One region of the Kribbella sp. NPDC003505 genome, then DNA from elsewhere that is predicted to be linked to it. Evidence: riboswitches for the same ligand, from Rfam matches in the RefSeq annotation. Region 1 holds a riboswitch; each other region holds the start of a gene.

Region 1 (7,176 bases):
GATGTGGCGCATCGGAGCAGTCTGGCGGCGGAGGCGGTGGCGGGGGTTGACGCTGTCGCCGAGGAGGTGCCGGTGGCTGCGACGCCCAAGCCGACGCCGATCGCGACGCCGACGCAGAAGTTCACGACTCCGTTGCGGCCGGCACCGACGCTGACGCGCAAGCCGAAGAACGCGAAGCCGAACGTGCTGGTCTCGACCGGGAAGCTCGCGGTGGTGCCGGGGTCCGACAAGGCGACCGGGGTGCGCGACAAGCTGACGTACCGGGTCGAGATCGAGCAAGGGGTGTCGGTGAACGGCGCCGCGGTGGCGGCGGCGATCCACAAGACTTTGACCGACCCGCGCGGCTGGCAGGCGGTGCATCCGGTGAGTTTCGAGCGGACGGACCGCGTCGACGCCGACCTCCGGATCATCCTCGCGACACCGACCTTGACCGACAAGCTCTGTCTGCCGCTCGACACCGGCGGTGAGGTGTCCTGCCGCGTCGAGGACCGGGTGGTGCTCAACGCCAAGCGGTGGATCTACGCGATCCCGGCGTACAACGGCGACGTCGAGATGTACCGCAGCTACCTGGTCAACCACGAGGTCGGGCACGCGCTCGGCCACGGGCACTCGACCTGCGCCACGCCGAAGACCCCCGCGCCGGTGATGATGCAGCAGACGAAGGGCCTGGCCGGCTGCCTACCGAACGCCTGGCCGACCATCAAGGCCACCTGAGAGACTGGGCGCGACGGAGGGAGAACCGATGTCGTCGCAGGACTTCCCGACGTACGGCCGGGGCGATGAGCCCGAGAAGCAGCAGGCAGCTGGTGAGGAGCATCACTACGCTCCGCCCACGCCGTACGGCGGTGGCACGTACGCCGGGCCGCCTGCCCCGCCGGAGCAGTTCCAGTACGCGCAGCCACAGCCGTACGGGACCCAGCCGCCGCCGCAGGGCAACCCGGCGTACCACCAGCCCCCGGCCTACCGCCCCGGCGCACCCTACGGCGCCGAAGCGAGCCCGCAGCCGCATGAGCTCCCGACGTACGGCCGGGACGAGCCGTCGCGGGATCCGCGGGCCGCTCGGGTCGTCGGCCTGGCGACGTTCATCGCCGCGATCTACGGTCTGCTCGTCGTGTCCGTCCAGCGGGTCGCGCTGCGGGAGATCTCCCAGGCGCCCGGCTCGCCGCTCAACCACCCGTTGCGGACCGACGTGCTCGACGCGATCGGCCAGCTGCTGCTCCTGGTCGTCGGCACCGGCGCGCTGGTGATGTGGATCCGGGACGTGCTGGCCCGCCGCAAGGCCGGTCGTCGGCCCGAGCCGGCCGAGCTCGCCGGGTTGCTGCTGGTCGCGGTGTCGGTGGTGCTGATCCTGGTCTGGCTGCTCATGGTGCTGTCCACCGGGCTGGGCAGCAGCGACGACGCGGTGCACCGGCTTCCCACGGCGTACGGCTGGGGTGGGGTCGGCCTGCTGCTTCTCGCCGTCGGCCTGTTCCTCGGGTACCGCGAGCTGAAGCCCGACGTGGCGAACCCGGTCGTCAAAGGCGCTCCGGCCAAGGCGCCCTGGGAGTGAGCGCACCGATCGTCCTTGTGCCCGGCCTGGGCCTCGGCCCGGAGTCGTACGCGCGGACCGCCGAGCATCTCGTCACGCCGTACCACCTGGTGACGCTGCCCGGGTACGGCGAACCGGCGGGCGCTCGGGAGGACCTGCATCCGCGGGCGCTCGCGGTGGCGCTGGCCGAGAAGATCCGCGAGCGATCGGTGCTGGTCGGCCACTCGGCGAGCTGTCAGGTCGTCGTCGAGACGGCAGTGCGCTACCCCGAGCTCGTGCACGCGCTCGTTCTCGTGGCCCCGACGGGTGATGCCCGGATGTCGAGCTGGGTCGACCGCGCCGTCCGGCTCGTCGGATCCGCTATCCCGGACGTGCCGAAGCTGGTTCGGATCAGCCCGCAGTACGCGCGCACGACGCTGCCGTCGATCGCCCGCGCCGGCGAGGCGTCGCGGATCCACGACTTGGCCGCGGTGATGCCGCACGTGCGGGCCCCGGTGGTCCTGGTCCGCGGCAAGCACGACCTGATGTGTACGAAGGAGTGGCTCGAGCAGCTCGCCGAGCTCAGTCACGGCGAGGCGCGCACGTTGGAGACCGGTGCGCACATGCCGGTCGTCACGAACGGCCCGGAAGTGGCCGCGCTCATAGAACGAGCGGCCGCACTGCCGGAAAATGGCTGACGCGTTAAACTCGCAGTACCAACCTATGCGGGAGCTCGCACCGAGGATGCGCGGGCTGAGAGGGCGACAGCTGGGTCGCCGACCGCCTGAACCTGACCGGGTAATGCCGGCGTAGGGAGTGGGGTCACTCATGACCGATACAGCTGTTCGTCCGTCGAGCTCCACCGAGGCTCCGCTCGTTCTCACCACCGATGCGCCGCGCACGCTCGGCTTCTTCGACCAGTTCACGCTCTGGGGCAACTTCGGCATCTCGCTGTTCGGCCCGGTGACCGGTGCGCTGGTCGCGGCGTACACCGGCTCGCTGTGGCAGGGCCTGCTCGCGGTCGTCGTCGGCTGTGGGATCGGCGCGCTGGTGCTCGGCGGTGCGGCCGTGTTCGGGTCGCAGACCGGAGCGCCGGCGATGGCATGCCTGCGTGGTCTGTTCGGCCGCCGCGGCTCGATGGCGCCGACCGTGCTGAACATCGCGCAGAACGTCGGCTGGGCGACGATGGAGATCATCGTGATCTCGCAGGCCGCGGTCGCGGTGACGAGTGAGCGCTGGCGCTGGCTGTTCGTCGTCCTCGCCGGGCTGATCGCGACCGCGATGGCGGTGCGTCCGCTGGGCAGCGTGAAGATCCTGCGCAAGTTCATGGTCTGGCTGGTGCTGCTGGCGTCGGTGTACCTCTTCGTGCAGGTGCTGAGCAAGCCGACGCACGCCCTGCCGCAGGACAGCGTGTTCGGCTTCTGGCCGGCGGTCGACCTCGCCGCGGCCGGTGTCGTGTCGTTCGCCCCGCTGGCCGCGGACTACACGCGGCACTCGCGCACCAACAAGGCAGCGTTCGCCGGCTCCTCGCTCGGCTACGGCCTGGCCGCTATCGCGTACTACGCCCTCGGCGTGGTCGCCGTGGCGACGCTGGGGACGAACAGCGAGGACGTCATCACCGCACTGGTCACGTTGCCGGCCGGTGCGATCGCCCTGCTCGTGCTGCTGGTCGACGAGGTCGACGAGGCGTACGCGAACGTCTACTCGACCACGATGGCCACGCACAACCTGATCGGTCACATCGACCGGCGGTGGATCTCGGTCGCGATCGGCGTGATCGCCACCGGGATCGCGCTGTTCATCGATCTCGGCAACTACACGCAGTTCCTGTACCTGATCGGCTCGGTCTTCGTTCCGCTGTTCGCAGTCGCGATCGCCGACTTCTTCGTGGTCAGCAAGATGCAGTGGGACGTGTCCGGTACGGCGAAGTTCCGCTGGCAGCCGACCGTCGCCTGGCTGATCGGCTTCGTCGCGTACCAGCTGGTGAACCCCGGCACCGTCGCGGGATGGTCGCCGTTCTGGACCAAGCTGCAGCAGGCCCTGTTCAACGACCAGCCCGTGCCCGGCTGGCTCGGTGCGACGTACACGTCGATCATCGTCTCGATGGTGGCTGCGGTACTGCTCGGCCGGATCGGTCGGCGGCAGGCTGCCTGAGCAGCACCAGCGCGACCGCCGGGAACACGAGCACGGACAGCAGCCCGGCGCAGACCAGAGCGGCGGCGGTGACCGGGCCCATCAGCCCGGTCGCCACGCCGATCTGGGTCGCCGTCACGATGAACGGCAGCGACGTCGCCTGCAGCAGCGCCGTCGCAGCCGTCGCTCGGGGGCCGAGCGTCCGCACTGCGAGGTACGCCGGTGCGCCGCGGACGACGAGCAACGCGAGCAGGAACAACGGCACCCGGACGAGCGCGGCCGGGTCCGCGAGCAGGCCGCGCAGGTCCAGCCGGAGCCCACTCGTCACGAAGAACACCGGGATCAGGAACCCGTAGCCCAACGCCTCCAGCTTGATCCGGAAGCGTGGATGCGAGGCGGCGTCCCGGTCGACCAGTCCGACCACCGCTCCGGCCAGGAACGCCCCGAGGATCGTCTCCAGCCCGAACTGCTCCGCCAAGGCGACGAAGGCGACCAGCAGCACCACAGCGGCCCGGACCCGGATCTCAGCGGTGGTGTCCTGCAACCGCAACAGCACCCCGCCGATTCGCTGCGAGCGTCCGGCCGTGGCGACGACGAGACCTGTGACGACCACCAGCAGAGCGAACAGCCCCACCATGATCAGCCGTTCGCCCGCACTGCCGCCTTCCGTCGAGAAGACGAGCGACAGCACCAGTACAGCGGCGAAGTCAGCAACCGACGCGGCCGCGATGGTGAACTGCCCGACGCTGCCCTCGGCCTTGCCTGCGTCCTTGAGGACCGGCACGACCAGACCCAAGGACGTCGCTGACAGCGTGACAGCGAGCAGGAGCGCGCTGTTGACCCAGCCGACCGCCGAGAATCCGAAGCCGGCAAGCCCGCCCAGCAGCAACGTCACCAGATAACCCAGCACCGCCAGCCGCAGGACCTGCCCGCGCAGTCGGTGTACGTCGATTTCGAGGCCGGCCAGGAACAACAGGAAGCCCAGCCCGAGCAGCGACACGATCTGCAGCGGCAGGTCGATGTCGATCAGGCCGAGTCCGTGCGGACCGAGCACGATCCCGGCCACGATCTCCAGGACGACCGCCGGGACCCGGAGTCGCGGTGCGAGGCCGAGCAGCAGCGGTGCGAGCAGCGCGATCAGGACGACCGCGAACAGGTTGGTGAACTCCACGTTCGGCATACCGCTTCAGTGCCGTCGACGCGGCCGGACGTTACGCGGTCAACCGCGCGGGAACGAGCGGAAGGCGTCGAGCAGCCGATCCCGGGTCTCCGCGGGCAGGTTCTCGGGCTGGACCTGACCGACCTCGGCCGCGGTCCGGCGGATCTGCTCGACGTAGATCTCGCAGCCGTCGCACAGCGCCAGATGCTCGACGAACCGCTGCTCGGTCTCCGGATCCAACGCACCGTCGAGATGGGCGGTGACGAGCTCGACCAGCTCGGCGCACGTCATGCGTCAGCTCCCGTGAAGTAGTGGTCCAGCCGGCCGCGAACGGCGGCCCGGGCGCGGTGCAGCAGGACCCGTTGATTGGCCATGGAGATCTCCAGCAGCGCACACACGTCCTCGGCGTCGTGTCCGTCGATGTCCCGTAGCGTCAGCACGACCTGCTGCCGGATCGGCAGGCCTTCGATCGCCGCGGCCACGGTGGACCGGACCTCGTGAGCCAGGACCTCGCTCTCGGTGGTCGGCCAGCGGTCCGGGAACGTGCGCCAGCCGCCCGGGTACTGGTCGTCGGCGCCTCGGAAACGCTGCGGGTCGACCGTCGGCTCGTTGTCCGTCACAAGGCTCGTCCAGGGGACGGTCCGCTGCTCGCGGGTGGCCCGCTTGCGGGCGATGTTCACCAGGATCCGGTAGACCCACGTCCGCAGCGACGACCGGCTCTCGAAGCGCTCGATCCCCTCGAACACCGCCAGCCAGGTGTCCTGCACGACCTCCTCGGCGCTGGCCGACGTGGACACGAACGACCGGGCCAGCCGCAGCATCGAGCCGGACCAGCCGTTCAGCAGGCACGCGAACGTCTCCTCGTCCCCGGTCCGCAGCCCGGCGACGAGGACGTCGTCCGTCGGCAGCACCACCCCCACAAGCCGACGGTACAGCAGCACCCCGGACGTCAGCGGTACTCCGGGTTCTCGAAGTCGAAGCGGCACCCGGCGTCCCACTCGGAGCGCTGGTTGCCGTGCGCCGGTACGCCGCCGGCGTCCTTCAGCATCCGCGCGAGGTGCAGCAGGTTCCAGGTCATGAAGGTCGTGTTCCGGTTGGTGAAGTCGTTGTCCGGCCCACCCGAACCTTCGTCCAGGTACGACGGTCCCGGGCCGGCCTCGCCGATCCACCCGGCGTCGGCCTGCGGCGGGATCGTGTACCCGAGGTGCTGCAGCGAATACAGGACGTTCATCGCGCAGTGCTTCACACCGTCCTCGTTGCCGGTGATCAGGCACCCGCCGACGCGGCCGTAGTACGCGTACTGCCCGTGCTCGTTCAGGATCGACGAGTTGCCGTACAGGCGTTCGATCACCTGCTTGGTGACCGAGCTGTTGTCGCCCAGCCAGATCGGTCCGGCGATCACCAGGATGTCGGCCGCCATCACCTGCTCCTGGATCGCCGGCCAGGCATCGGTCGCCCAGCCGTGCTCGGTCATGTCCGGCCAGACCCCGGTGGCGATGTCGTGGTCGATCGCGCGGATCACGTCGACCCGGACACCCCGTTTCTCCAGGATCTTCCGGCTGACGTCGATCAGTCCCTCGGTGTGGCTGACGGCCGGCGACCGCTTCAGCGTGCAGTTCAGGAACAGGGCGCGGAGGTCGTCGTACTCGGTCATCGTCGCTCCTCAGAGAAGTTCGGCATCCTGCTCGACGCAGAGCAGGACCGGGCCGGTGGCGGTGAACAGTTCGGTCATCGCGTCGTCCAGCTCCTGACGACGGGTGACCCGCAGGCCGGTCGCGCCGCAGAGTTCGGCGTACGCGGCCCAGTCGGGGTTGTGCAGCGAGGTGTGCCAGACCGGATAGTCGGCGGCGAGTTGTTCCTTGCTGATCTTGCCGAGCGAGTGGTTGTCGAGCAGTACGTGCTTGATCGGGATGCCGTACTTGACCGCGGTCGTGAGCTCGGCGGCGTACTGCGCGAAGCCGCCGTCACCGGTCACCGCGACGATCGGCCGGCCCGGTGCGGCCGCCCACGCGCCGAGCGCGGCGGGATACCCGAAGCCGATCGATCCGAGGTAGCCGGACATCAGCACCGGTTGGCCTTTCGACTCCAGGTACCGGCCGAGCGAGTACGCATGGTTGCCGACGTCAACGGTCACGACCGCGTCCGCGGGCAGATGCTTCGAGAGCGCGTCGAACACCGCTGCCGCCGACACGCCGCGGCCTCGGTCGTCGTTCACGCGCCGCTGCTTCTCCGCGCGCCAGATCGCCCAGCGCTCGGCCACGTCCGGCCGCTGGTCGTCGGCCTTGGCCTCGCCGAGCATGCCGGTGAGCGCGGACAGTGCGAGCCGCGCGTCGCCGAGCACGTCCACGGCGACCGCGTCGAAGCGTCCGATCGCGGT
Region 2 (7,176 bases), on a different contig from region 1:
GGAATCGCGTGTTCCGGCAAGGGCGGACCGGTCAGAGCGTGGGTAAGAGCGTCCTGCGCATCAAGCTGATCGACGCCACCACCGGGCAGACCATCGGAGCCGGGCGGTCCTTCCTGCGTGACTTCCTGAGCGGGATTTTCAACAATGCCTGCTTTCTGAACCTGCTCTGGCCGCTGTGGGACGAGCAGCACCAGACCTGGCACGACAAGGTCATCAACACCTATGTGATCAAGACGTCAGTGTGACCGCAGCAGACCTGCACAGGTCACTGCCCACAGGACGCTGGAGAACGTGCCGATGATGAACCGCTCCGCGACGGCTTGCGGGGTCACGGACGCGGGCTGGTCGGGGCTGCGCAGCTCCGGGTACCTGGCGAGTCCCTTGATCGCCAGCACGATGGCGATGCCTTCCGGCCAGCCGGACACCAGCGCCGCGTAGATGGCCGTTCGCTCGAGTGCACCGATCAACGCGCCGCCCCGCAGCACCTCACCGGCTTTCTGCGTCGACTGGGCGCGGGTGTTGCCTCGGTCGGCCAGCGCCATGACAGAGGTCGTCAGCGGCCCACCACCTGTCACTGCGAGCGCTCCGGCCAGTAGGAGCAGCACGTTCCACCAGCGCTCGGCCCACCCGGCCACACCGTCCCCGGCGAGCAGCAGTACACCGACGGCGGCCAGACAGGCCAGCATGACTGCGCTGAGGGCGATCTCGAGGTTGGAGCCGGACTGAGGAACCCATGCCAGGACGGCGAGCACCAGTGCGGCAGCGGTCAACGACAGGACCAGAGCCGTCACGCAGCGACCCCGCCGGCGAGCAGGTCCGCGGCCAGCACCCGGCCGCGCTGTTCCTCGGCGAATCCCGCAGCCTGGGCGCGTTGAGTCACCGCCGACTGGCTGATTCCGAGTTTCACGCCGATCTCCCGCCTCGTCAGTCCCTCGCCCAACAGGTCCGCCACTGCCCAGCCGCGGTCGCTCCGGCGCCGCAGGACGGACGCCATCAACCACAGCACCGTCTCCACCTGCTCGGCCAGGTGCGGGTCCGCGCCGACCACGTTCACGTGGTGCGGACTGGACTTCGCCCGCGTCACCGCCTCGCGCGCGAACACGTAAGCCTCGCCGCTGCCGGCGCGGGTGCTGCGCGGCAGCGGCTCGGTGACCGCGCCGATGCCGAGTCCGACGTACCAACTGTCCGCCCGCAGCAGCTCGACGATCACGTCGATGGTCACTCGGGCCTCGGAGAGCACGCCCTGCACCTCGTCGCCGGCGGTCCGCTCGAACTTGCGCAGCAGGCCGGTCCGCCGCGGCCGGCGGTTCAGGGAGTTCAGTAGCTCGGGTACGAGATCGCTCGTGCTTCGGCTGCCGCGCTGATCTACCGTGAGAACGAAGACCATCGTCCTGTACCTCCTTCCGGACGGCTTAAGGCTACAGTCTTATTCACGTAGAGTGAAGGTCAAAACCTGAATCGGTTCAGCCCGTCACTCACCGTATCCGGCCCGGAGTGCGGCGCACGCCGGACCGGACGGCGCCCCGATTCAGTCCGTGATCGGCAGGTAGAGCTTCTGGTCGGCCGACTTGAAGGTCTCCGACATCTCCGCGAAGCCGGCCTCGATCGCCTCGGCCGACGTCAGGCCGCGTTCCTCCGCGTACGCGCGGATGTCGGCAGTGATCCGCATCGAGCAGAACTTCGGCCCGCACATCGAGCAGAAGTGCGCGGTCTTCGCGGGCTCGGCAGGCAACGTCTCGTCATGGAACGACCGGGCCGTGTCCGGATCCAGCGAGAGGTTGAACTGGTCCTCCCAGCGGAACTCGAACCTTGCCTTGGACAACGTGTCGTCCCAGGCCTGCGCGCCCGGATGCCCCTTGGCCAGGTCGGCCGCGTGGGCGGCGATCTTGTACGTGATCACGCCGGTCTTGACGTCGTCGCGATCCGGCAGCCCGAGGTGCTCCTTGGGTGTGACATAGCAGAGCATCGCCGTCCCCAGCCAGCCGATCTGCGCCGCGCCGATCGCCGACGTGATGTGGTCGTACGCCGGCGCCACGTCCGTTGCCAGCGGCCCCAGGGTGTAGAACGGCGCCTCACCGCACAGCTCCTCCTCGAGCCGGACGTTCTCGGCGATCTTGTGCATCGGGACATGCCCCGGGCCTTCGATCATGACCTGGACCTCGTGCTCCCAGGCGACCTTCGTCAGCTCGCCCAGCGTGCGGAGCTCCGCGAACTGGGCCTCGTCGTTGGCGTCCGCGATCGATCCCGGCCGCAACCCGTCGCCGAGCGAGAAGGTCACGTCGTACTCGCGAAGGATCTCGCAGAGCTCCTCGAAATGCGTGTACAGGAAGGACTCCTGGTGGTGCGCCAGGCACCACGCGGCCATGATCGACCCGCCGCGCGACACGATCCCGGTGATCCGCCGCGCGGTCAGCGGGACGTGCCGCAGCAGGACGCCGGCGTGCACGGTCATGTAGTCCACACCCTGCTCGCACTGCTCGATCACCGTGTCGCGGTACACCTCCCACGACAGCGCGGCCGGATCGCCCTTGACCTTCTCCAGCGCCTGGTACAGCGGCACCGTGCCGATCGGGACGGGCGAGTTCCGCAGGATCCACTCCCGCGTCTCGTGGATGTTCTTGCCGGTCGACAGGTCCATCACCGTGTCGGCGCCCCACCGGGTCGCCCAGACCAGCTTCTCGACCTCTTCCTCGATCGAACTGCTCACGGCGGAGTTGCCGATGTTCGCGTTCACCTTCACCAGGAACTTCTTCCCGATGATCATCGGCTCGCTCTCCGGGTGCCGCCGGTTCGCCGGGATCACCGCCCGCCCGCGCGCCACCTCGGCCCGGACGAATTCCGGATCGAGCCCTTCCCGCAGTGCGACGTACCTCATCTCCTCGGTGATCACCCCGGCCCGCGCGTGCCCGAGCTGGGTCCGCGGCTCGCGCCCGGCGATCCACTCGCGCCGCAGCGCGGGCAGACCGGCCTGGACGTCGATCCCGGCGGACGCGTCGGTGTACGGACCGGACGTGTCGTAGAGGTCGAAGTGCTCGCCGTTGGTCAGCTGCACGCGGCGCGCCGGTACCCCGAGCTCGCCGCGATAGATCTTCTCCGAGCCCGAGATCGGGCCCGTGGTGACGGCCGGACGGATCGTGCTGACATTCACCATTGCTGCTGCTCCCTACGCCGGAATTACCCGGACAGGTTCGGCGGTCGGCGGCGCCGGCAGCAGAGTCTTCTCTCTGGCCAGCCGCCCTCTCAGCCCACTACGGTGCGAGCTCCCGCGATCTTTAGTTGTCACGGACCACCCTAGGGCATGTCTGATAATCCAGCGCCGTCGCGAGGAGGTGCTCGGTGCGGTAGCTCGGCGTGCGGGAGCGAAGGTCTCGATGCGGCGCATCGTGGCCTTTGCTCACGTGCGGCGAGGTGCCGTGCCGAGTGCCCCGCAGTAGGTGCTGGATTGTCAGACATGCCCTAGACGAACCCGGTACCGTCTAGGGATGCGCGACCTCGTCTACCCGCCTGTCATCGCCTTCGCGAAGACCGCGTTCACGGTGCTGGACCTCAAGATCCGCCGCACCGGGACCGAGCACGTCCCGCGCACCGGCGGGGCCCTGATCGCGATCAACCACATCAGCTACGTCGACTTCATCCTGGGCGGGTACGGCGCGCTGCCGGCCAGGCGGCTGGTGCGCTTCATGGCCAAGGAGGTGCTGTTCCGCAACCGGTACTCCGGCCCGCTGATGCGCGGCATGCACCACATCCTGGTGGACCGCGAGGCCGGCGCCGCGTCGTACGAGCAGGCGATCCGCTACCTGAACGCCGGTGAGCTGGTCGGCGTGTTCCCGGAGGCGACGATCAGCCGGTCGTTCGAGCTCAAGGAGTTCAAGTCCGGCACGGTCCGGATGGCCGCGGAGGCCGGTGTACCGGTGCTGCCGATGATCCTGTGGGGCACGCAGCGGATGTTCACCAAGGACCACCCGCGGGACTTCAGCCGGCACCGGCCGATCTCGATCAGCATCGGCGCGCCGATCACGGTGACCCGCGACGACGATCCGACCGAGGCGACTGCCCAGCTGCGCTCCACGATGGCCGGAATGCTCGACGAGACGATCCGCACGTACCCGGAGCAGCCACCCGGCGCCTGGTGGCTGCCCGCCGCGTACGGCGGCAGCGCACCGACCCCCGCCGAGGCTGCCCGCCTGGACCAGGAAGAACTCGCCCGCCGCGCCCTGAAGAAGAAGTAGACCTCAACCCCTCCGGTCGAAGAGCGTGCCGGGCACCAGGCGCAGGAACGGGTGCGGGCTGGGCGAGCCCTGGGTGAAAGCGTCGGCGGGAGGGTCCTGCCAACTCGAGGCCAGGGTCAGGAGTGCGTCGGTTCGGAGGTTCACGGCCTTTCGCTGGGTGCCGTTGATCGAGTACGACGGCAGTACGGCGGTGCCGGGTGTGCCGGCGAGGTCGGCGTACGGCAGGGCGTCCGGCGACGGTTCGTCGTACCCGCGCCGGAAACCGGACAGCCAGGTGTCGAGGCCGGCCGTCGCGGTGCGGAACCTGATCCAGCGATGGTTGTCCCAGCCGTTGCCGAGGACGAAGCGGGTGACGAGCTTCTTCGCGCCTGCCTCACCGCGCTCGACCAGGTCGGTCACCACCGTGTCCTTCATCGTCAGGTTCAGGCCGCCTTCGTCGTGATCGTGGTAGATCGTGACGATCCGGTCGCGGTAGCCGGGCATCACCAACTGCGCCTCGTCCACCCAGCCGCGCGCGGTGTCCAGGATCGACCGGCCGAACAGTGCGACCAGCCCGAGCCCCTGACCGGTCCACCGGGTCCAGCGCCGGTTCAGCCCTCCCTGGTTGACGACCGGCAGGCGGGTGTTCTCGGCCTGGTCCTCCAGGTTCTTCGGCACGCCCGGCGGGAACAGGGCCAGGTCGACCGCGAAGGTCGGTCGGGCCGGCAGCGGCGAGTCGAAGAAGTGCACCGGCAGGTTGCTCGCGATGCCGCCGTCGGAGAACCAGTTGACCTCGAAGTCCGGCGCGGGGACGGCAGGCAGCGCCTGCTCCGGCCCGGCCTGCGGGTTCGCGTCCCGCCATTCCGACACCGCGGCACTGACCTTGCCGTACGCCGGGTGCGTGAAGTCGATCGCGTACAGCGGCACGGCCGAGATCAGGAACGGGAAGCTGAGGCTCATCCGGGTCGCGACGATCACCGGCAGATCGGCGGCGAGCGGGAACGGCCGCTTCGGGGCGGCCTGCAACCGGCGCAACTCGCCGGCCCACCGCTTGGCCGGTTGCGGGGACAACGGCGGCGGGTGCTCACACATCCAGTCCACGACCTCGGCCGGGAACAGCTGTTCGAACTGGCCCGGGTCGAAGAAGTACTCGCGTTCCGGCCAGGGCATCCGCATCGGCTGGTGCCGGGTCAGGTTGGTGGTCATCATCCGCAGCTCGACACCAGCCGCGGTCAGCTGCCCGAAGGTGATCGGATCCGCGTCCCCGGCCCGGCCGGCGAAGTCCTGCAGCTTGCCGTGCAGCCAACGGGTCAGCGGCTCCGCGCCGCCCTCGGACCTGCCAGCCATCCCGTTGCACAGCCCGAAGTTGTTGTCCGGAACGTTCTTCGCGAGGCTCCGGAGCACGCCGGCCGTGACGGCCACGACGACACCGACGACGGCCAGCAGCGCACCGGCAATCACCGCGGCCCAGGCCGCCACGCCCTGACCGAGGATCCCGAGGACGAGCAAGACGACGCCGGGCACAGCGCCGGCCAGCGCCCACAGGGCGAACGCGGACAGCGCGGCGCGAACGATGCGCGCTACCCGGCCAGTGCCGGAGGCGCCGAGTCCGGCCGTGAAGACCTTGAACAAGGACGCCGTACCGCGCTGTGGCTGGAACAGGCGGAACAGCAGCGAGGGGCCTCCCGGGCGGTGGGCCATCAGATCGTCGGGCAGTCGTTCGAGCTTTCCGAACCCGCCGGCGTCGCGGCCCAGCTCTGCCGCGGCCGCGGCCGCCGCCGCGATGGCGCCCGCCGACGATCCCCCGACGGACGCCAGCTTGTAGTGCCGGGCGAGCTCGCAGACCGCGCTCGGATAGATCACCCCGCTGGTGATGCCGCCTTTCATCAGTACGTCGCAGCTCCGCGGCGGCGCGGGTACGTAGGCCGTCATGTCATCCCCCGAACAGTCGTGCGAAGTAGGCCTTGATCACCTGGTGCGTCATCGCGACGTACTCGTCGTCGTCGGTGAACGTCTCCCGGACCGCGACCACGGCGTCCTCGAACGCCTTGCGCGCGTCGGGGTCGCCGGGCGCCTTCGCCGCCTCGGCCTTGCGCTGCGCCACGACTTCGAGGAACGCGATGAGTTTGATCAGATGCCGCCGGCGGTTCGCCACCAGTCCCAGTCGCTGGAGTGCGCAGACCTCGATCGTGGTGCGGCCGCGGACGCTCTCCCGGCCGTGGACCTGGCGGGGCCTGATCTGGCCGTCGTCGACGGTGCCCGTGCCCCAGACGAACTCCAGGTGCTCTTCGGGATCGTCGAAGTACGGATGCAGCAGCAGCGGTCGCTCGTTCTTCTCCTCGCCGTCGTGGTGCGCACGGCGCTTCTCGGTCGGCAGCGGGAACGCGTTTGCTTTGCCGGCGGTCGCGGGCAGACCGGCCGGGAAGTCCTGCTTGCGTGGGCTGTTGCAGTCGGTGCAGGACGGCAGGAGGTTCTCCCACTTGCTGGCCAGCCACCAGTACCCGGGCGGGGTCCGCTGGCCGGCGATCGTCACTTCGCCCTTCGGCCGGAAGTGCTCGACGGCCGTCGGCTGCGTCGCGTCGTAGAACGTCTCGCAGTACGCGCACCGGCCGCCGAAGGCAGCCTTCAGTGCCTGCCGCACCTGCTCGTGCCGGTATGCGTTGAACGTGCCCGGATAGCGCGCGGACTCGTTCGCCGGATCGGCGTAGAACGTGGCGAGCCTGGTGCGTTCGCGCTGGGCGGCGGCACTCGACAGGCTGGCCGGCGGCTGCGGGATCGGCATGCGGCGCATCCGATCACCTCCCGGAGTCCGAGGTCGGAAGGTGTGCGGCCCACACCGCGGCGAGGTCCGCATCGAGCGCCGCCGACCGCTCGTCGCGTTCCTCGACCGGCACCGGATCGCCTTCGGCCCGGCGACGAGCGATGAACTTGTCCGCCGAGTCGAGCAGCAGGCGTTCGCGCTCGCTGC
Region 3 (7,176 bases), on a different contig from region 1:
CCAGGACGATGAACCGGATGCTCGACCGGCTTCAGCGGTCGCAGCAGTCGCAGAATCGCTTCGTGTCCGACGCCTCGCACGAGCTGCGCTCGCCGATCGCCGCGATCCGGCAGCACGCCGAGGTCGCGCTGGCGCATCCGGAGCGGACCGAGGCCGGCGACCTGGCCGCCACGGTCCTCGCGGAGGATCTGCGGATGCAGCACCTGGTCGACGACCTGCTCCAGCTGGCCCGCTCCGACGAGCAGCGGTCCGCCCCGCCGGATCTGCCGGTCGACCTCGACGACCTGGTCCTGGCCGAGGCGAAAACGTTGCGCGCGGCAACAAGCGTGGCGGTCGACACGACCGCGGTGTCGGCCGGTCAGGTCCGCGGCGACGAGGCGCAACTGGCCCGGCTGGTGCGTAACCTCGGCAGCAACGCCGCGCGGCACGCGCGCACCGGGATCAGCTTCGGCGTCGCCGAGGCGGACGGTGTCGTCGTACTCACGGTCTCCGACGACGGCCCGGGGATCCCGGCCGCGGACCGGGAGCGCGTGTTCGAGCGGTTCGTCCGGCTGGACGCGGCCCGGACCCGCGACACCCGCGACATCGGCGACTCGGGCGGTGCGGGCGGCGCCGGTCTCGGCCTGGCGATCGCCGCCGGCATCGTCGACCGCCACCGGGGCGCCATCCGGGTCACCGGCCGGTCCACCCTCGAAGTCCGACTGCCGGCGGTAAGCGCTTGCTCAAACTCCGGGAGATCTGTCGGAGAGGGTTGAGAAACCGGTTTCCATCGGGAGAGGATACGGGGGTGGGACGGACACCGAAGGACTCGATCACGATCGCCGACGTCGCGCGGGCGGCGGAGGTGTCGCGGGCGACCGTGTCCCGGGTGATGAACGGTCGGCTCAGTGTCGCACCTGAGATCGTCGCCCGGGTGCGCGCCGCGGCGGAGCGGCTCAACTACCGCCCGAGCGACCTGGCGCGCAGCCTGTCGCTGGGCCGGACGAACATGGTCGCGCTGGTCGTGCCGGACCTCGGCAACCCGCTGTTCCAGCAGATCCTGCGCGGGATCACGAACGCGTCCGCGGCGGCCGGCTACAAGGTGCTGGTCGCCGAGACCGCCGAGAACCCGGACGCCGAGGCGGCGATCGCGATCGAGGCCCGGCGGCGCTGCGACGCGCTGATCATGGTCTCCCCGCGGATGGACGAGAACCAGTTGCTCGAGCTGCTGCCGCAGGTGCAGCCGGTGATCCTGGTCAACCGTCAGGGCCCCGCGGAGGTGTCGTCGGTGGTGGTCGACTACGGCCGCGCCGTCCGGATCGTCGTCGATCACCTGGTCGGCCTCGGGCACCGGCGGCTGGCGTTCCTGTCCGGCCCGGCCGCGAGTGCGTCCAACAGGTTGCGGTTGCGCGCGCTCGACGTCGCCGAGCGGGAGATCCCAGGTCTGGAGCTGGTCCGGTTCGAGTGCGGCTGGTCGATCGAGGACGGCTACGCCGCGGTGGAGCGGGTGCTCGAGTCGCGCGCCACCGCGGTGGTCGCGTTCAACGATCTCGTCGCGTTCGGGTTGCTGGCGCGGCTCAACGAGGTCGGGGTCGCCGTACCCGAGGACCTGTCGGTGACCGGGATGGACGACATCGGCCTGGCGCGGTTCGCCGTACCGTCGCTGACGACCGTCCGGGTGCCGCAGAAGGACCTCGGCGAACTCGCGTGGCAGCGGCTGCACGCGGCGATCACGTCCGGTGTGGGCGAGGCGGACGCCGTACCTGAGCTGCGGCTGGCGGTACGGGCGAGCACCGGTCCGGTGCCGCCGGAGCCGCGGTGGAGCGGGGACGGCGCCGCGGACCGGGTCGGGTGGCAGCGGCAGGGCGACATCTATGCACTCGGGAGTTCGGCGGGGCTGCTCGCGCGGTACGAGTTCGGCCGCCGGATGCCGCAGGTGCACGCGCCACGGCCGTACCTGCATCCGGTCCGGACGCTCGGCGGGCATCCGCTGACCGAGGTCAACCCGGTGGACCACCGGCACCACTACGGACTTTCGCTGTCGGTCGCCCAGGTCAACGGCACCTCGCACTGGGGCGGCCGGACCTACGTCCGCGGTCAAGGCCCGACCCTGCTCACGAACCACGGTCAGCAACGCAGCCGCGGCGTGACCGTCGACGATCGTGAACTGGTCGACGACATCACCTGGTACGACGAGCAGGGGCGGCCGCAACTGGTCGAACGCCGGCGCCTCAGCGGGGCTCTCGCCTTCGGCGGCTGGCGCCTCGACTGGCACAGCGTGCTGACCGCGCGCTACGGCTCGGTCCGCATCGACAGCCCGGCGACCTGTGGGCGCTCGGGTGCCGGCTACGGCGGGATCTTCTGGCGGTTGCCCTCCGCGCCGACGACTGTCCTTTGTGCCGACGGTAACGGGCGCGACACCGCCTTCGGATCTCGCAGTCCGTGGCTCGCCTTCGTCCAGGGCAATGTCACTCTGCTGTTGGTGCAGCCGGATCAGGTGTGGCCGTGGTTCCTGCGCACCGCCGAGTACGTCGGGGCGTGCCCGGCGCTCGCGTGGGAGCAGCCGTTGACGTTGCAGCCCAACCAGGAGTTGACGTTGTCGCTGACCGCGCTCCTGCTGGATCGGGCCGTCGACGCGGCGGAGGCTAGAACGTTGGCAGGCCAGTTGTAGGCGACGACGCCAGCGCCGACTGCCAGCGCTTCGGCACGCGGCCCGCCAGCCGCGCGTTCCGGCCCGCGGAGACGGCGTCGCGCATCGCGGCGGCCATCAGGGCGGGCTTCTCCGCGCGGGTCACCGGGGTCGCGAGCATCACCGCGGCACAGCCGAGCTCCATCGCCAGCGCGGCGTCGCTCGCCGTACCGATGCCGGCGTCGACGATCACCGGGACATTCGCCGCCTCGGCGATCAGCGCGATGTTGTGCGGGTTGCGGATGCCCAGCGCCGAACCGATGGGGGCGGCCAACGGCATCACGGCCGCGCACCCCGCCTGCTCGAGGCGGCGGGCGAGGATCGGGTCGTCGTTGGTGTACGGCAGCACGGTGAAACCGTCGGCCACCAGCGCGTCCACGGCGTCGAGCAGTTCCACCGGATCGGGCAGCAGCAGGTGGTCGTCGGCGACGACCTCGACCTTGATCAGGTCGGTCTCCAGCGCCTCCCGGGCGAGCTTCGCGGTCAGCACGGCCTCGGCCGCGGTGTGACAGCCGGCCGTGTTCGGCAGGACGTCGATACCGTGCTTCTTCAGCACGTCGAGCACCGATCCCTCGTGACCGGTGCCGAGGCGACGCATCGCGACCGTCGTCAGTTGGGTGCCGGAGGCAATCAATGCCTCCTCCATGACTTCGAGGTTGGCCGAGCCGCCGGTCCCCATGATCAGCCGGGACGTGTACGTGCGGCCGCCGAGCTCCAGCGGGTCGTCCATGTCAGCCTCCCTGCGTCGCGCTGACGATCTCGACCCGGTCGCCGGGCTCGAGCGTGGTCCGGGCCCACTCGGCCTTGGTCAGCACGTTCTGGTTGACCGCGACGGCGATCCCTGTCGTGCGATCGGAGTACTCCGCGATCAACTCGGCGACAGACCGGCCGGCCGACCCGTCGACCGCCGTACCGTTCACCCAGACCGATTCCACAGCTTCCTCCCTACGCCGGAATTACCCGATTCAGGTTCAGCGGTCGGTGACGGTCCAGTCACCCTCTCAGCCCACTCCCTGCGAGCTCCCGCGGACGGTTCGACTATAGCTGACGGGTCAGTCGACGGTGGCGCCGGTGAGCAGGGCGGCGAGCTCGGTCGGACGGTACAGAACCTGTTTGCCGGTGCGCTCCGGCTCGACGAGACCGGTCCGGCGGAGGAGCTGGAGGTGCTGGCTCACGGCGGACGGGGTCACCTTCAGCTCGCCGGCCAGGTCGGTCGTCGTCCGGGGATGGGTGAGGAGCTCGAGGATGTGCGCCCTCGGCGTACCGATCAACTGGGCGAGGTCGTGGCGCGACGGCGGCTCGACGACGGACCAGAGATTTGCCTGACCGCGTGGCGGGTAGCCGAGCAGCGGTTCGGCGCCGGGATCGAACGGGATGACCGCGTGCGGGCCGAAGAGGGTCGGCTGCAGCACGAGCCCGCGGCCGGCGACGTCTTCGGTACGGCTCTGCTCAGCGACACGGTCCACCTTGAGCAGCCCGTCGGCGTACGTGATGGCCGGGCCCAGCCCGTTGAGCATCGCGCCGGTGCCTTGCTGCGTGAGGACGTGGCCGCGGTAGCTGATGTCCGCCGAGAGGAGTGTGCGCATGCGGCTCCAGTACGGCGCCATGACGGCATCCCAGTACTGCCGTAGCGCCTCGACGACCTTGTCGATCGTGCATTCCGCGGGCAGTTCGCCGTTCACAGCGATCATCTGCCGCTCGAATGTCGCCTGATCGACGGCGGCGATCCGGCTCAGCTCGTCGTCGAGTTGCGTGAGGGGCGAGGACGGGCGCGGGGTCAAGAAGTCCGGGCTGCCCATCGTGTCGTTGACGAGCCACCGCAGGACGTCCCAGTCGAGCTCCGCGACGTACGGCTGCACCGCCCGGACCCACGCCAGCTGCAGCGGGAAGCGGCCGGGATCCCGGAGCGCGCGCAGCGACAGCACCGTCTCCGCGACCGGCGACACCGCGAACCGCACGTCCGCGAGATCCTGCGACGTCAGCTGATAGGTGAGCACCGCGATCCCTTCGTCGATGTAGGCAGATCCTAAATCGACAGGCTGTCGGTGGCGCGTGGCATGGTCGAACGCATGGGATTTCGCACAATGGACGACGAGGAGATGGCAGAGTTCCTGAGCCGGCCGCTGGTGGCCGTGCTCGCGATCGACGAACCGGGCTGGTCGCCGCATGTGACACCGGTGTGGTTCTTGTTCGGCTCCGACCGGTTTCAGGTGATGACGCCGCGCAAGTCGAAGAAGACCCGTCTGCACCGGACCGGCACGGGTGAGCTTTCGCTGTCGGTCCAGACGGTCGAGGGCGCCACGGCGAAGTATGTGAACATGCAGGGCGTTGCCCGGCTGCTGCCCCTGGACCCGGACGTGCTGCACGCGGCGGTGGAGAAGTACCTGCCGGAGGAGGCGCGCGCCGCGTACGTTGCCGATCCGCCCGAGGACGCGATGTTCGACATCACCCCGCGGCGCATCACCACGGGCGTCATCGGCTGACAGTCCGCCGTCCTGTCTCGTCGTACCGGGTATGACTGACTATGTGCTCGACGCGGATCGGACCCGGATCGGCTTCGTGGCCGCGCATCGCGTCGGCGGGAAGGTGCACGGACACTTCGCGACGTTCGAGGGCGCCGTGAAGGTGGAGGCGGCGGATCCGTCCGCGTCGTCCGGGTGGCTGACCGTCCAGATGGCGAGCGTCGACACCGGCAACCGCCGACGCGACGACCAGTTGCGTCAGGACTTCTTCGGCGCGCCGACGTACCCCGCGATGACGTTCGTCGCCACCGCCGTCACGCCGAGCGCGCCGGGTCACTTCGAGGTCACCGGCGACCTGACGATCCGCGGGACGACATCCCCGCTCACCGTGCCGCTCGAGGTGACCGACACCGGCGACGAACTTCGCTTCACGGCGACCCGCACCATCAACCGGCACACCTGGAACGCCAACTGGAACTCGTTCACGACGGCCCTGATCCGCCCCGACGTCGTACTGGACCTCGACGTCACCGCGCGCCGCGCCTGACGGGCTACTCGCAGGCGATCCCGTCGTGGTCGGCATCCAGACGATAGATATCGGCCCCGACGACCTCGACCGGGCCGGCGACGTACGCGGGCCCGTTGCCGGTACCGCCCGAACAGTCCACGTCACTGGCGATCGGGACACAGCCGGTGTAGTTCGGGTCGCACTGCTCCTCGTCGGCCTTCGTCCCCACAGCCGTCACCTGCGACCGAGGCTCCTTCGTCACCTCCTGCCGCACCAACTTCTTCGCCGTCTGCACGCCGTTCACATACGTCACCCGATAAACCAGCCGCCGCGTCCCGTTCACCCCCGCCGTACGAATCGCCGTCTCACCCTTCGCCAACGACCCGTCCGCCACCGTCTTCTTCTTGAACGGGATCACGCGCAACTCCACGACCACCTTGCTCGTGACCACCGGCCGAGCCGTCACCGTCAACGCGGGCTTTGAGCCCGTCGCGTACGGCGGCAACGTGGGCAGCGGCGAAGTCGCACGCATCGGCGACGCACTACCCTGCAGAACCCGCACCGGCTCACCACCCGCCTCTGCCCCACACCCACCAACAACCAGCACAAGGACAGCGGCCCCCAACACAGCACGCACAGCATTCCCCCAACCCACCGTCGGTTCCCCCCGCGGCGAATTCCGATCTATACCACCGTGCCTGACGCCCCCACAACCCCCCACCCCCACCAAGCATTCCCCCACCAAACCTGACACACTGTTCCCCACACCACCTGAGGGCCTCTAGCTCAATTGGCAGAGCAGCGGACTTTTAATCCGCGGGTTGTGGGTTCGAGTCCCACGGGGCCTACCAGTCTCCGCAGGTCAGGCGCAGATCGGCGCCTCGCCCTGGAAAGTTGGGTCTGCGCAAACTCTGCCAATACTCAAAGTGGCCGATGCCTGCCCGTCTGAGAGGGCCCGGCGGCTCCGCGCAGCTACCTGGATGCGCGTTGCTGAGCGACGTATCGCATCGCTTCGCACTGCTCTCGTTTCGCCCGATCTCCGGCCTGCCCAGCCGTTGAGCTTCCACACGCAGCTGGACTGTGGAGGGCCGACATGAGCAGACCGCACCTTCCGATCGGAACGTGGGGGCACGTCCGATCCCGTGCAGAGAGGAAGGACGCCGAGGGCAAGGTGGTCTCCTGGCGCGCATCCGCGTACTTCCGTGACCACGACGGACGTACCCGTGAGGTCACCGCGTCCGCCAAGACCAAGGGCGCAGCCGAGCACCGCCTATTAACGAAGCTGCGAGACCGGGCAAAGGTCTCGCAGTACGGCGAGCTCAGCCCGACGGACAAGATCAACGACCTCATCGACCTCTGGATCGAGAAGCTCGAGGAACGCATAGAAGACGGCCGGCGATCACCGACCACCCTCACGACGTACCGCACAGCCATCAAGAACTACGTGCGTCCTGCCCTCGGCGAACTCCTGATCGGTGAGGCAACCACGCCCCGCATCGACAGAGTGATCGGAACCATCAAGCGCAACGCCGGCCGCC

Evidence for each region. A riboswitch is a leader RNA that binds a small molecule or an ion and turns the genes downstream of it on or off. The one in region 1 is predicted to bind thiamine pyrophosphate.
Region 2: linked by a shared signal. The riboswitch ahead of thiC (phosphomethylpyrimidine synthase ThiC) and the one ahead of ABZX12_RS15095 (cytosine permease) in region 1 are both predicted to bind thiamine pyrophosphate.
Region 3: linked by a shared signal. The riboswitch ahead of thiS (sulfur carrier protein ThiS) and the one ahead of ABZX12_RS15095 (cytosine permease) in region 1 are both predicted to bind thiamine pyrophosphate.

Annotation. Positions count from the first base shown of each region.
Region 1 is NZ_JBEXNA010000004.1:275,854-283,029, reverse strand. It holds gene ABZX12_RS15110 (DUF3152 domain-containing protein) at 73-714, shown strand; gene ABZX12_RS15105 (hypothetical protein) at 743-1,549, shown strand; gene ABZX12_RS15100 (alpha/beta hydrolase) at 1,546-2,205, shown strand; TPP riboswitch at 2,223-2,340, shown strand; gene ABZX12_RS15095 (cytosine permease) at 2,336-3,661, shown strand; gene ABZX12_RS15090 (cation:proton antiporter) at 3,600-4,820, opposite strand; gene ABZX12_RS15085 (anti-sigma factor) at 4,860-5,090, opposite strand; gene ABZX12_RS15080 (sigma-70 family RNA polymerase sigma factor) at 5,087-5,719, opposite strand; gene ABZX12_RS15075 (flavodoxin family protein) at 5,749-6,453, opposite strand; gene ABZX12_RS15070 (thiamine pyrophosphate-binding protein) at 6,463-7,176, opposite strand, start outside.
Region 2 is NZ_JBEXNA010000006.1:120,873-128,048, reverse strand. It holds gene ABZX12_RS21815 (RDD family protein) at 1-245, shown strand, start outside; gene ABZX12_RS21810 (hypothetical protein) at 237-791, opposite strand; gene ABZX12_RS21805 (transposase) at 788-1,387, opposite strand; gene thiC (phosphomethylpyrimidine synthase ThiC) at 1,529-3,151, opposite strand; TPP riboswitch at 3,143-3,277, opposite strand; gene ABZX12_RS21795 (lysophospholipid acyltransferase family protein) at 3,483-4,229, shown strand; gene ABZX12_RS21790 (hypothetical protein) at 4,233-6,140, opposite strand; gene ABZX12_RS21785 (hypothetical protein) at 6,142-6,999, opposite strand; gene ABZX12_RS21780 (AAA family ATPase) at 7,004-7,176, opposite strand, start outside.
Region 3 is NZ_JBEXNA010000013.1:276,659-283,834, forward strand. It holds gene ABZX12_RS35850 (HAMP domain-containing sensor histidine kinase) at 1-755, shown strand, start outside; gene ABZX12_RS35855 (DUF6807 family protein) at 788-2,650, shown strand; gene ABZX12_RS35860 (thiazole synthase) at 2,625-3,398, opposite strand; gene thiS (sulfur carrier protein ThiS) at 3,400-3,603, opposite strand; TPP riboswitch at 3,594-3,705, opposite strand; gene ABZX12_RS35870 (DUF5937 family protein) at 3,721-4,665, opposite strand; gene ABZX12_RS35875 (pyridoxamine 5'-phosphate oxidase family protein) at 4,753-5,151, shown strand; gene ABZX12_RS35880 (YceI family protein) at 5,183-5,677, shown strand; gene ABZX12_RS35885 (G5 domain-containing protein) at 5,682-6,170, opposite strand; tRNA gene ABZX12_RS35890 (tRNA-Lys) at 6,414-6,489, shown strand; gene ABZX12_RS35895 (helix-turn-helix domain-containing protein) at 6,732-7,176, shown strand, end outside.